Gemmata obscuriglobus: one gene and its partner. The protein of the gene in region 2 interacts with the protein of the main gene of each other region in a pairwise test. Links are inferred from orthologs where the notes say so. Each region holds a gene or a part of one and is shown on either strand. Other genes may lie near its edges.

Evidence for each region.
Region 1: the proteins of GobsT_RS00020 (region 2) and gyrA interact in binary tests that used the Escherichia coli proteins (3 or more experiments, as listed by UniProt). The link is inferred for Gemmata obscuriglobus from one-to-one orthologs.

Annotation. Positions count from the first base shown.
Region 1 is NZ_CP042911.1:1,397,536-1,404,725, forward strand. Bases 2,160-5,413 are described here. They hold gyrA (DNA gyrase subunit A), read right to left. Parts: upstream 5,093-5,413; coding sequence 2,360-5,092; downstream 2,160-2,359. Other genes in these bases: GobsT_RS37515 (hypothetical protein), read left to right, coding at 2,160-2,248; GobsT_RS05805 (hypothetical protein), read left to right, coding at 5,318-5,413. Outside these bases: GobsT_RS05790 (TIGR02996 domain-containing protein), read right to left, coding at 1-405; GobsT_RS05795 (NAD-dependent epimerase/dehydratase family protein), read right to left, coding at 934-1,947; more of GobsT_RS37515, read left to right, coding at 2,072-2,159; more of GobsT_RS05805, read left to right, coding at 5,414-5,884; aat (leucyl/phenylalanyl-tRNA--protein transferase), read left to right, coding at 6,171-6,890; GobsT_RS05815 (hypothetical protein), read right to left, coding at 7,110-7,190. UniProt on the Escherichia coli protein: A type II topoisomerase that negatively supercoils closed circular double-stranded (ds) DNA in an ATP-dependent manner to maintain chromosomes in an underwound state.
Region 2 is NZ_CP042911.1:1,256-8,231, reverse strand. The notes cover bases 2,444-5,483. They hold GobsT_RS00020 (DNA gyrase subunit B), read right to left. Parts: upstream 5,160-5,483; coding sequence 2,727-5,159; downstream 2,444-2,726. Other genes in these bases: GobsT_RS00015 (DciA family protein), read right to left, coding at 5,248-5,483; GobsT_RS00025 (hypothetical protein), read left to right, coding at 2,444-2,660. In the rest of the region: more of GobsT_RS00025, read left to right, coding at 948-2,443; more of GobsT_RS00015, read right to left, coding at 5,484-5,565; dnaN (DNA polymerase III subunit beta), read right to left, coding at 5,699-6,826. UniProt on the Escherichia coli protein: DNA gyrase negatively supercoils closed circular double-stranded DNA in an ATP-dependent manner to maintain chromosomes in an underwound state.

The DNA of each region.
Region 1 (7,190 bases), 1.4 Mb from region 2 along the record:
GGCGGGTTCGAGGTGCCTGAGGTGCAGCGCGGACACGGGGGACACGGCCCAGAGTTCGTCGCCCCGCTCGACGAACACGGCCGCGTCGATCACCACCTCGTTCACGAACCCGCGCGAGAAATCGCCGTGCACCCGGCCGCGCGCGTTCAGGTCGTGGAGGGGCTGGAGCCAGCGGTCGCGGTTCCGGGCCAGCAGTTCGCGCTCGCGGGCGGCGAGCCGGGCCAGTTCCCCGGACGGGAGGTCGCCCTTGCCGTCGGAGTTCTGGTGCCGGGCGATCTGCGCCCGGATGAACTCGGCCCGCTCGGGGTCCGCGTTCTCGTCGAGCCAGTCGGCGAACACCAGGCGCGGCGTGTCCTCGTCCGGGTGCGCGGCGATGGCCGCCATCAGGGCGTCGCGGTCGTTCACGGTTCGTCCCCGTTCGAGAGTACGAATGCATGGCGGAATGATGCCCGCCCGGGGCGCTGCCAGCCGGGGCGCGGGCAATGTGGGCCGGCGGGAAGGGAGCAAAGGCAACCTACCCCCAGCCCCTCCCTGAAGGGAGGGGAGCAAAGCACGGGCGCATCGATTCCGCCTCGGGTGCGCGGTGGCTTTTGCTCCCCCTCCCTTCAGGGAGGGGGCTGGGGGGTGGGTCTACGCCCCGCGCGCGCCTCTCGCTCCGGGACCACTCCTCCCGGCGCCACCCCCTCCCTTTAGGGAGGGGGCCGGGGGGTAGGTTGCCTTTGCTCCCCCTCCCTTCAGGGAGGGGGCTGGGGGGTGGGTTGCCCCGCGCGCGCCTCTCGCTCCGGGACCACTCCTCCCGGCGCCACCCCCTCCCTTTAGGGAGGGGGCCGGGGGGTAGGTTGCCTTTGCTCCCCCTCCCTTCCGCTACGACCGCACCACCGCGCGGTATGTGCTCGCCGGCCCCGACCGCGCGGGTGCGCCCGCCCCCCGTTCCTACGGCTCGTCGGTCACCACGACCGGGGCGGTCTTCGGTACTTCCAGGTCGCTGGTGTCCAGCCGCCCCTCGCTCTGGAGCTGGCGGAAGATCGCCACCGTCTCCCGGATGCCGGCCTCCAGCGCCGTCTTCGGCAGCGGCCCCAGGTCGCGCTGCAACCCGTCGTCCGACAGGTCGTAGGCGATGGCGATCTGCGTGGTGCCGAACGTCACCAGCTTCGCCGCCTCCGGCAGCACCGCCGCTAGGGCCGCGTGGAAGTCCTTCATCGTCACCACCGCGCCGCGCAGGTTGTAGCTCTTCGCGCCGGTGTACGGCCGGGCCAGCGACTGCACGAACACCTCGGCCACGTCCCCGACGTACTGGAAGTCGGTCCAGCCGCCGAAGTTGATGTGGTACGGCCGCCCCAGCAGCGCCGCCTTGATCGCCTTCGTGGGCTCGGACGTCATGCCCAGGTCGCGGCCGGCGCCGTACACGGTCCACGGCCGCAGCCCCACGCTGGACAGCCCGAAGTCCTGGAAGTAGATCCGCGCGTTCCCCTCGTTGCAGCACTTGAACACGCCGTAGTGCGTGCTGGGGATCAGCGGGGCGTCGTCCCCCTGCGCGCCGGCCGGGTACTTGTCCGGGCCGCCGAACACCGCCGCGGAGCTGGCGTACACCAGCCGCTGCACCTGCGCCCCGGCCGCCCGCACCGCCTCGAACACCGCCAGCGTGCCCAGCACGTTCACCTTCGCGCCCAGCATCGGGTCGGCCCGGCACGTCGGCACCTGCAACCCGGCCAGGTGGATGACGTGCGAGATCTGGTGCGCGGCGATGGCCGCGGAGAGGGCCTTGAGGTCCGTCACGTCGCCCGGCACGAAGGTCACCTTCGCGACCTCGCTCTCGGGCAGGACGAGCCGGAGCCGGCGGGCGTCCTCGCGCAGGTCGTACACCCACACCTGGTCGCCGCGCCCGAGCAGGTTGCGGATGATCCACGCCCCGATGAACCCGTACCCGCCGGTAATCAGCACGCGCATTTGAGAGAGCCCTCGCCGCAAAAATGAGAGGAGATCGACCGCAAAGGAGGCAGAAGGCAGTGATAGCCACAAAAAGCACAACGGGCACAACAGAAAACCGCAGAGGAAGGCAGAAGGCAGGAGATTGGCCGCAAAAAAGCACAAAAAAGCACAAAAGGAAACCGAAGAGACAGCAGAGAGATTGGCCGCAAAACGGGAACAACAGAAGACAGGAGAGAAAAGCAGAAGAGCGATTGGCCGCAAAAAAGCACAAAAAGCACAAAAGGAAACCGAAGACCAGGACAAAGAGAAGTGCTTTTAAACTCACTCTTCTGTCTTGGTCTTCTGTCTTCTTTTGTGCTTTTTGTGCTTTTTTGCGGCCAATCGCTCTTCTGTCCTGGTCTTCTTTGCGGCCAATCTGTCTTCTGCCTTCTTATTGCGGCTTCTTGTCTTCTTCCTTCGCCTCGGCGTCGCCCACGTTCTCCTGGGCCACCTTGGCGACGGACACCAGCTTGTCACCGTCGCGCAGGTTCATCACCCGCACGCCCTGGGTGTTGCGGCCCACGATGCGGATGTCGCCCACCTTGCTGCGGGTCACCATGCCGTCCTTGGTGATGAGCATGATCTCGTCGCCGTCGCGGACGCTGGTGACGCTGATCACCTTGCCGTTCTTGGCGGTCACCTTCACGTCCTTCACGCCCTTGCCGCCGCGGCCCTGGAGCCGGTACCGCATGCCGGACGGGTCGGCCTCGGCCTCGCCCTCGGCCCCCTCGGGCGCCTCCGGCTCCACCACCTCGGGCTCCGGCGCGGCCTCGTCGTCGGCCTCCACCGCCCCCTCGGGGAGGGGGGTGTTGGCCCCGAACGGGGTGCGCTTGCCGTACCCGTTCTCGCACACCGTCAGCAACAGCCCGTCCGGGTCCGCGACCACCATGCCCACGAGCGCGTCGTCCTTGCCGAGCTTGATCCCGCGGACCCCGCGGGCGGTGCGGCCCATCGGGCGGATGGCGGACTCGCGGAACCGGATCGCCATCCCCTTCTGGGTGCTCAGCACCACCTCGTCGTTGGCCCGGGTGAGGGCCACGTTGATGAGTTCGTCGCCTTCATCAAGCGTGATGCCGATGATGCCGCCCTGGCGGACGTTGCTGTACGCCATCAGGTCGGTCTTCTTCACCGTCCCCTGGCGGGTGGCCATGAGCAGGTGCGCGCCCTCGACGAACTCGCGCACCGGCACGATGCTGCTGATCTTCTCCCCCTCGGCCAGGGACAGCACGTTGGCGATGGCCCGGCCCGGGCTGGTGCGGCCGGCGGTGGGGATGCGGTAGACCTTGAGCCAGTACATGCGGCCGGTGTTGGCGAAGCACAGCAGGTACGCCTTGGTGCTGGCGACGAAGAAGTGCTCGACGAAGTCGTTGTCCCGGAGCCCCCCCTGCACGCCCTTGCCGCCGCGGCCCTGCACCCGGTACTCGGTCAGCGCCATCCGCTTGACGAACCCCTCGTGCGAGATCGTGACGACGTTCGGCTCGTCCACGATCAGGTCTTCCATGTCCACGTCGCCGCCGTCGTCGGACACCTCCGTCTTGCGGTCGTCGCCGTACTTGGCGGCCATCCGCTCCAGGTCCTCGCGGATCACGGCGTGGATGTTGGCGTCGTCGGACAGGAGCGTCTCGTACCCGCGGATCAGCTCGCGGAGCTGGAGGTACTCCTTCAGGATCTCCTCGCTCTCGAGGGCCGCGAGCTGCCCGAGCCGCAGGTTCACCACGGCCTCGGCCTGCTGCTCGGTCATGCGGTACTCGGCCACCGCGCCCAGCTCGCGCTGGAGGGCCGCGAACGCGCCCTCGCCGATGGCCCGCTGCATGAGGGCGGCCGGGACCGCGAGCCCCTGGAGCCGGGCCTTGGCCTCGGCCCGGTTCGGGGACGTGCGGCAGATCTGGATCACCTGCTCGATGTCCGCGATGGCGATGAGCTGCCCTTCGAGCACGTGGCCGCGCTTCTTGGCCTCGCGCAGCAGGAACTCGGTGCGGCGGCGGATCACGTGGACCCGGTGGTCCAGGAACTTTTGCAGCATCTCCTTGAGCGTCAGCTCGCGCGGGCGGCCGTCCACCAGCGCCAGCATGATGATGCTGACCGTCTTCTGGAGCTTCGTGTACTGGTAGAGCTGGTTCAGTACGAGGTGCGGGTCCTTGCCGCGCTTGATCTCGACGATCAGCCGCACCGGCTCCCCGTTGCGGGCGCTGGACTCGTCGCGGACCCCGCTCACGTCCGGGATGCGCTCCTCCTTCACGAGGTGCGCGATCTCCTCGACGATGGCGTTGCGGGTGACCTGGAACGGCACCTCGGAGATGAGGATGCTGGGGGACCGGCCCTTCACCTCTTCCATCACCTGCGCGCGGGCGCGGAGGGTGATCTTGCCGGCCCCGCGGGCGTAGGCCTCGAGCAGCCCCTGGCGGCCCATGATGATGCCGCCGGTGGGGAAGTCCGGGCCGGGGATGATCTGGATCAGGTCGGCGAGCGTGGCCCCGGGGTTGTCGAGCAGCAGGACGAGCGCCTTGCACACCTCGCGCAGGTTGTGCGGCGGGATGTGGGTGGCCATGCCGACGGCGATGCCGTCCGAGCCGTTCACCAGCAGGTTCGGGAACTTGCCCGGGAGCACGAGCGGCTCGCGGTACTTGCCGTCGTAGTTGTCGATGAAATCGACGGTGTCGCGCTCGAGGTCTTCGAGCAGTTCGCCGGCGGCGGGCGTGAGGCGGGCCTCCGTGTACCGGTGGGCGGCGGGGGGCAGGCCGGCGATGGAGCCGAAGTTCCCCTGCCCGTGGACCAGCCGGTACCGGAGGTTCCAGTCCTGGGCCATGCGGACGAGCGAGTCGTAGATGCTGGCGTCGCCGTGCGGGTGGTACCGCTTCATCGTCTCGCCGATGATGCCGGCGCACTTGCTGGTGGACGACGCCGGCCCGAGCCCGAGGTCGTTCATGGCCACCAGGATGCGCCGCTGCGACGGCTTGAGCCCGTCGCGCACGTCCGGCAGGGCGCGGCTGATGATGACCGACTGGGCGTAGGTGAGGTAGCTGTCGCGCAGCTCGTCGACGATGTCGAGCGGGTTGATCGGCGCGACCGCGCCCGCGGCGGGTGGTTCGTTGGGACCGGACGGCGGTGTGGTGGCGTCGGCCAAAGAAGGCTCCTTGGAGTGTGCCCCGCGCGGCCGAAACGGCGGCGGTCCCGTGGCGACTGGTAACCCGCGAAGTACGTTGATATTCTAGGGAAATCGTGCCCCCCGAGCCAGCGCCGTAGCGGCCCCGCGGGCGGTTTTTGGTGCGCGGAAAGTGGAAGCCGAGTAAACTGGCCGGGCGGCCCCTCCGCGGGGCGCGCGGCCCCTCCCCACCGACGGTACTTCGCCATGCGTTCGATCGTCCCGTTCGCGGCGGCCCTGGCCCTCGCCGGCCCCGGCTTTTCGGCCCAGCCGGCGCCCGACGCCGCCACCCCGGCGGCCGAACTCACCCGCACCAAAGCGCTCAAGGCGAAGGTGAGCATGGAGGCCCGGGACGCGCGGCTCGGGGACGTGCTCAAAGAGTTCGCCGCGCAGGCCGACGCCCGAGCGGATATGCTGATCCTGTGGGCCTACGGCCCCGGCTTCCCGCACGCGCAGCGGGTGACCTACCGGTGCAAGGACAAGCCGGTCGAGGACGCGCTCGCCGAGGTGCTCAAGGCGGCCGGCGGCGGGCTGGGCTACACGGTGGTGTCGAAGGACGGCGACAAGCGCGACGGGTGGGTGCTGCTCACCGCCGCCGCCGCGACCGCCGAGGACGAAAAAGCCGCCGCCGACCGGGTGGCGCAGGCCAAAAAGCTGATCGACGGCGGCAAGCCCGACCCGGCCAAGACGCTGCTCACGCTGGTGGTGCAGAAGTACGGCGCCACCAAGGCCGCCGCCGAGGCACGCGAGTTGCTCGCCAAGCTGGGCAAGTAGCCCGCGCGCGAACAAATCGCCGTCACGGGCCGCCGGCACCGAATTCACGACGTATTCTGTAGCCGGCCGGGGTGATCCACGAACCCGCCTGCGGTGTCGCTTCCTTGACGAGCCGCGACCGCCAGGGAGCGGTGTAACGTGTCCCGCTCCCTGGCGGTCGCGGCTCGTCAAGGGAGCGGCCGGTGCGGCTCGGGTGGTGTCGCGCCGGGCTCGCGTGGCCGGTGCGACACTGAAGGGTTATTCTCCGCCCCCCACTGTTCCGTGTCCGTACCCGAAGGAAGCGACCGTGAGCGGCATTTGGGGTAACCGCGAGGTGCCGTGGATCCCGCCGGAACTGGCGGAGCCCGACGGGTTCGTCGGGGTGGGCGGCGACCTGCGCCCGGCCACGCTGCTGCGCGCCTACGCCGACGGCGTGTTCCCGTGGTTCAACGAGGGCGACCCGATCCTGTGGTGGTCCCCGGACCCGCGCGGGGTGATCGAGCTGCACGGCGAGTCGGCGGACGGGGCGCCGGGGTACGGCGGGCTGCACGTGTCGCGGCGGCTGGCCCGGACCATCCGCTCGGGCAAGTTCCGGGTGACCGTGAACCAGTGCTTCGCGACGGTGATGCGCGAGTGCGGGGAGCGCCGCCCGGAGGGCACCTGGGTGACCCCGGAGATGCTGGCCGGGTACGCCGAGCTGCACCGGCTCGGGCACGCGCACAGCCTGGAGACGTGGGTGTGGGCCGGGGGCGCGGGGCCGGACGCCTGGGAGCTGGCCGGCGGCACCTACGGGGTGAGCATCGGCGGGCTGTTCGCGGCGGAGTCGATGTTCTACCGGGTGACGGACGGCTCGAAGGTGGCGCTGGCGGCGCTGGTGCAGCGGCTCCGGGAGCGCGGGTACGTGCTGCTGGACGTGCAGATGAAGACGGACCACACGACGACGATGGGCGCCACCGAGGTGCCGCGCCGCGAGTACCTGAAGCGGCTCCGCCGCGCCGTCGCCATGACCGGCATCAGCTTCGCCTGACCGCGCGAAGGCGACCCACCCCAAGGCAACCCACCCCCCAGCCCCTCCCTGCAGGGAGGGGAGCAAAGGCAACCTACCCCCCGGCCCCCTCCCTGAAGGGAGGGGGAGCAAAACCAGCGCCCCCATCTCGCGTCGGGACCACTCCTATCGGCGCCACCCCCTCCCTTCAGGGAGGGGGCCGGGGGGTAGGTTGTCTTGGGGGCCGGGAAGCGTGCGCCTTCACCCCGCGTCCGCGTCCGCTTCGGGGCCGAGGCGGCCGTCCAGGTGCCAGTCGCCCAGCACCCGCGTGTACACCTTCTC
Region 2 (6,976 bases):
CCGTGTTGAACACCTCCGGCTTGCCCCGGCCCAAGGCCTCCTCCAGCATGTCCTGGCAGAATGACCCGTCCAACGTGTTGGACAGTCGCCAGGCCACCACGTACCGGCTGAACCAGTCCATCGTTGCGGCCAGGTACATGAACCCGGTGGGCATCGGGATGTACGTGATGTCCGTGCTCCACACCTGATGGACCCGGTCGATGGCCACGCCCCGCAACAGGTACGGGTACACCTTGTGCCCGGACCCGACCGACAGCTTGGGCTTGGGGTACAGGGCCTCCAACCCCATGATCCGCAACAGCCGCTGCACCCGCTTGCGGTTCACCTCGTGGCCCTGGGTGCCCAGCCACGCGGCCAGGCGCCGGCTCCCGTAGAACGGGCACGTCGTGTACTGCTCGTCGATCAACCGCATCAGCGTCAGGTTCTCCGCGCTCTCCGGGGTCGGCTCGTAGTACACCGTCGAGCGGTTCAATCCGATCAGCTCGCACTGGCGCCGGACGCTCAGCTCCGGGTGCTCGGCCTCGATCCGGGCACGCTTGGCCTCAGCCGAGGGCGGCCGATTTTTTTTTCACCCAGTCGAGTTCCACCTTGAGGCGGCCGATCTGCTCGTACAACTCGGTCGTCTTGTCTTCCGGGGGGCCGGTGCCCTTCGCCCCCGAGGCGAACACGGCCTCGGCCCCGGTGAGCAACTGCTTCTTCCACCCATGAATCAGGGTCGGGTGGACGCCGTGCTGACTCGCCAGTTCGTTGATGGTCTTGTCGCCCTTGAGGGCCGCCAGCGCGACCTGGGCCTTGAACGCCGCCGAGTGACTCTTCCGCTTGCCCGCCATGGGTTCCCCTTTCCTGGGCCTCCGGTATAGCTTAACCGGCGGTCCAGTTTTCGGGGTCCACTATAACCCGATGCCCCTCCGGCTCCAAAGGCGAGCAGTTTTAGTCCGCCCAAGTTGGTGTCGCCGTACACCGCGTTTCCTGAGCTGAAGGCAATAACCTACGACACCAAAGTCACCACACAGCCCGACGGCAGCCAGTTCGCCCAACGCACACCACGGGACCCGATTACCGTTCCGAAGCTGCCGGCGCCGGGTACCGACGAGCCACTGCTTCGCAAAGTACGAAGGGCACAAGCCCGGGCCGGACTGATGTACTGCGCACGAGTGGATCGCGCTCAGGCGATCGCGCCCCCGGACCCAGATACCTACCACGACAACGTGCGCATGGCGGTCAAAGCGTACCGCACCGCCGCAGAACTCGAAGAGCACCCCTCACACCGAATGCCGTGGTACGAGGCGTGCGTGCGCGCGTGCAAGGAGTGCGAACGGTACACCCTACTCCGCGTTCAGTCGGGAGCACTGAATTCAGAACAATTTCACCTGGCGTGCTTTGAACGATTTCAAACCGAAATCGATTTACTGGCACTTCAAGCAGAAATCGCTGCGGCCGGACCCGCTCCGCGCGGGGCAGCACCCAGAACTGAACTCGGACCGATTCCGATTGACAGCACAGGACAGCCAACTGAGCCGACGTTTACCGCGTTCCCGCAACTGAAAGCGCCGACGGTGCGGCTCGAGCGAACGCCTGAAGGCACCAAAGCAATTGACGAGGGACGCGTTCCGCACCCGAACCTCGTTGTGATCGGCCCGGACGCATCCCCGTTGCTTCGCGCACAACACGAGCGGGCTAATGCCGGCGTAGCACACATCAAACGCGTCGAAGCAGGTTTGGCATTTGGTGGCCCCGATCCGAACGAGTTCAACAGCAATCTCACATTCGCGGTCCAAGTGTTTCACGCGGCGGCCCAGTTGGAACCGCAGCTCCTCGACCGTGTGCCGTGGTACGAAGCGTGTGTTCGCACGATGAAGGAATTGGAAGACTACACCACGTCACGTGTCGCGGCCGGAGCGCTCCAGCCGCAAAGAGCCGACAGCATCCAGTTCCAGCGGCTCAGCGCCGAAGCAGACCTGCTCACGCTGTTGGCTTCAATCGCTACTCTTCGGCCGAGCGCACCAGCGCCGTCGGTCAAGCGCGAGCCGTTCGCAGTTGATCAATTGAAGCCGCTTCCAGAACCCGACACCTACACTGCGTTCCCGGAGTTCAAACCCGTTCCACAATTTCCGGGTGATCTGTCCGGGGAAAAGCGTCTCGCCGCGCTGCTCGCCGGAGCAAAAGCCCCCATCGCGACACCGGGCGAGACACCGCTCCGGCAACTGCAACGTGAACAGACGCTCTGCGGACTCGCTTACATCGCCTACGCTGAAGGCAAGATGGCACTCTACGGCCCAGACCCGCGCACCTTCTCGACGGAGCAGGCGATGACCGCCGAAATACTCCGCGTCGCTGCAAAACAGGAACCACAAGCTACTAACCGCATCGCATGGCACGAGGCCCGTATTCGCGCGTTAAAGGAGGGGGAGCGTTACGCGGAATTGCGTGTTCGGGCAATGGCGATCAAGCCTCAGATGCTCGACCAGGCGCGTTTCAACCGCCTCGGAGCGGAAATTGACCTGCTGTTACTTAAAGCAGGACCGGCTCCGGCTGCACCCGCAACCACGCCGACCGCTGCGCCAGCACTGTGTCCACCTCCGTGCATTTGCGTGCCGCAATGCGGCCCACGAGTTCGTGCACGATGCGGCTTGCTGAACCGTGTGTTGCTCCGGCGCTGAACGAAAAGCCCCGTGCCCGCGCGAACAACAGCTCGCGCGGGCACGGGGCGCAAATCGAATCCGGGATCACGCGCCGTAGTCGATGTCCTCGACGCTCTTGAGCGAGTTGCTGAAGATGAACGCCTTGCGGTCCTGAACCTCTTTACCCATCAGCGTGCGGAACATCTCCTCGGCTTTGAACGCGTCGTTGAGTGTCACCTTGAGCAGCGTGCGGTACTGCGGGTCGAGCGTGGTCGCCCACAGCTCCTCGGGGTCCATTTCGCCCAACCCTTTGAATCGCGTCACGGCGATGCCCTTTTCGCCCAAACGCCGGATCTCGATCACCAGCTCGCGCAGGCTGACCAGCGACTTGTTGCTGCCGTCGTGGTCGAGGGTGTAGCGCACCGGGGGCTCACGCCCGGCGATCCGCTGGAGCGGCACCAAGTCGGCTGCGTCGAACCCGAACGCCTTCAGCTTCGTGACGGCGCGGTTGAGCGACTTCAGGTCGTGCCACTCGTCGAGCGTGTAGTCCTCGCCGACCACCGGCTCGCGCTTCAGTTCGTCCGCGAGCGCCTGCTTGAACGCGGCCACTTCGTCCGTGGTGCGGAACCAGTGCTCCTTGTTCTTCTCGCGCTCGTACAGGTTGTAGGTCGGGAACAGGCCGTCTACGGCCCGCGTCAGCAGTTCGTCCAGGTTGCGCCCGCGGCGCTCCAGCCCCACAACCGCGCTTTCGGCCTCGTCGAGCAGCGGCAGCAACTTCGTCAGCTCGTCGCCGCTGATGTCGCGCGCCGGTCGGTCCACCTGGGTGGCACGCAGGGTGGTGTTCTTCAGCCCGCGGGTGGTGAGTTGGGTCACCATCTCTTCGCGCGACTGGATGAACCGCGTTTCCTTCTTCTGCGTGACCTTGTACAGCGGCGGCCGGGCGACGAACACGTGCCCCGCCTCGATCAGCTTCCGCATCTGGCGGAAAAAGAACGTGAGCAGCAGGGTGCGGATGTGCTGACCGTCCACGTCGGCGTCGGTCATGATGATGATCTTGCCGTACCGGACCTTGCTCACGTCCTCGACGTTGTCAATATCCACCCCGACCGCCGAGATGAGGGCGGAGATTTCGTTGTTCTCCAGCAACTTCTCGAACTTGGCCTTCTCGACGTTGAGGACCTTACCCCGCAGCGGCAGGATGGCCTGGAACTCGCGGTCCCGGCCGCTCTCGGCGCTGCCGCCGGCGGAATCACCTTCCACCAAGAACAGTTCGGTGTTCTCGCGGTCGCGCGAGCTGCAGTCGTACAGCTTCCCGGGCAGTCCGCCGCTGTTGAGAGCGTCCTTGCGGCCCTTCACGGCGTCGCGGGCCTTCTTCGCCGCGATCCGGGCTTCGGCTGTCAGTAGCACCTTTTTGCAGATCCGCTCGGCCTCTTTGGGGTTCCGCTCCAGGTAGTCGGACAGCACCTCGTACACGACGCTGGACGTCTGCCCTTCGACCTCGGGGCTGGTGAGCTTCACCTTCGTCTGCGACTCGAACTTCGGCTGCGGGTGGCTGATGTTAATAACCGCGGTGAGGCCCTCGCGGAAGTCGTCGCCGCGGAGTTCGATCTCCTTGAACAGGTTCGCCTTCTTCCCGTAGTGCCCGATCGCCCGGGTGAGCCCGCCGCGGAACCCGGACAGGTGCGTGCCGCCGTCCTTGTTGTAAGCGTTGTTCGTGAAACACATCTCGAGCTTGGTTTCGCCCTGGGTGTACTGGAAGCACACCTCGACCGTCACCCCATCGATCTGCTTGTTGATGTAGATGAGCGGGTAGTTCGTCTGCTCGCTCCGGTTGAGCACCTCGACGTACTCGGCGATGCCCCGCTCGGAGTGGAACGTGTCGCTCTTACCGACGCGCTCGTCGGCGAGGGCCAGCTTCAGCCCCTTGTTGAGGAAGCTGATCTGCTGGAACCGGGTGCCGAGGCGGTCGTAGTCGAACAGGATGTCGCCGAACTTCTCCGGGTCCGGTTTGAAGGTGATCGTGGTCCCCGTCTGCCCCTTCGGGGCCGGCCCGAGGTCCTCGAGCTTGCTGGTCGCGTACCCCTTTTCGAACTCCATCTTGTACACGCGGCCGTCGCGCTTGATCTCGGCCGTGCACCACTCGGACAGCGCGTTCATGGCCTTCGCGCCCATCCCGTGCAGCCCGGCCGAGGTCTTGTACGCGTCGTTGTTGAACTTCCCCGACGAGCCCGCGATCGTCAGCGCCTCTTCCAGGGTGGACTTGCCGGTGTCGGCCTTCACCCCGACCGGGATGCCGCGCCCGTCGTCGGACACGGTAATGGACTCGTCGCTGTGAACCGTGATGAAAATGTTCTTGCAGAACCCGGCGAGGGCCTCGTCCACGGAGTTGTACACGACCTCCCAAACGAGGTGGTGCATGCCCTCGATGTCGGTGTTACCGATGTACATGCCGGGCCGGTGCCGGATATGGGCGGCGTCCTTGAGCGTCTGCAGGTTGTCTTCGGTGTACCCGACGTTGCCCAGCGTTTCGGTACTCATCGTGCTGCGTTCCTCTCCAGTAAGCCTGGCTCTGTCGGTTCGAACAAGACCGGGTGGGCCACGCGGCCCCGGCCGCCCCACGAAGACCTCACCACGCCGCGGCGCGGAACTTCAGGTCGGTGAGCGTGACCCCGGGCATCGCGGCGCGGAGCTTTGTCAACAACTTGCGCTTGTGAAACTGGGCCAGTTCCGACATCAGCACCGCGTTGCGCACGGCGACCTCCATCACCCCGCGCTTGATCACCAGCACCTGTGTGTCCTTCAGCAGTTCCGGGCCGGCGGCCTCGGCCCACGCCGACTCGATCCGCAGCCGGTCGTTCTTGCGCCCCCAGCCGCGGGACGTGAACAACTTCCCGAGGATGTCGGAGAGCTGTTCCTGCCTGCCGTCGCGCTGCTCTTTATGCATTGGTGTTTCGTGTTGGGTGTTTCGTGTTGAACATTTTGCGTCGGCGCCCCATCATTCGCCGCAGCTCATCGGGATTAACAACCCCAACAGAATCTTGACCAGCGACACACCGAACACAAAACACCGAACACAATCAACCGGTCAGCGGCATCACAAGGTACGAGTAGTTGTCGCCGCAGGTGAACAGCGCCGCCCGGGTGCCGGTGGACATCTCCAGCACCACCGTCGGCTCGTTCTCGATCGCCCGCAGGAACTCGACCAGGTACGACGGGTCGAACGCGATCTCGGTGTGCGGGCCGTCGTAATCCGGAAGCTCCAGGGTCACTTCCGACGCGCCCGTCTTCGCCCCGCGGGCCTTCATGACCACGGAGCCGGGGTCGAACGTCATGTCCACCCGCATGCTCTCGTCGTCCGTCATGATGGCGGCCTGCCGCACCCGCGACAGGAACCCCTGAACGGGCAGCGGCACCTTCTGGGTCGCCTCCTTGGTCGTTTTCCCGATGATGTCGCGGTACGGCGGGAACTTGCCCTGCACCAGCGAGGTGTAGATCGTCGCCCGCTCGGTTTTGAACAGGGCGTCGTTGGCCCGCAGCCCGACGCGCACCGTTTCGCCGTCGTCCGTCAGGTTCTTTTCCAGCAGCGTCACGGCCTTCAGCGGCACGACGTGAATCGCCTTCACGTCGTCGACCACGCCGTAAACGACCGCCTCGCCTTTACACACCGCGAGCCGCTTGGTGTCGGTGGCCACCAGTCGCGCCTCTTTGCCGTCCGCCTCCCACAGAACGCCCGTCAGCGAGAACCGCGCGGTGGTGTCTTTCTTGTCCGCGGCGAAGGAGGTCCGCCGGAGCATCGCCCGCAGCACCCCGGCGGTGATCTCGTGGTACCGGCCGCCGTCATCGAACTCGGGAATGTCCGGGAACTCGTTCACGTCCAGGCTGGGCATCTCGAACTTCCCGCCGCTCGTCTTCGCGACGACCGCTTCTTTGCCCGCGTCCAAACTGATTTCGGGGTCGCTGCTCTCGCGAAGGATCTTCACCAGCTCGGTAATGGGCAGAATGCACGAACCCGCCCGGGCGACGGTAATGCCTCGCAGCTCGTAGCGGATGCCCACCTCTGTGTCGTAAGCGACCAGCGTGATCGCGTCGTCCTGAGCGACGGCCTTAATGTTGCTCAGCACCGGTTTCGTGGTGCGCTGGGCCACGGCGGCCTGAACGAGCTGACACGCCGTGAGCAAACTGTCCCGCTGACACGTCACCTTCATGGTGCCCTCCTCCGCCTTCCGTGGGGTGTGTTGAGGGCTTCGCGTCTTGCTCCACCCATTTACTTGTTATCCTTTATTTTAAACATCCAGTAGCAGTAGTAAGGCGGGCCGCTATTTTGGCGCGCACCGCCCACAACCGCCATGAACTAC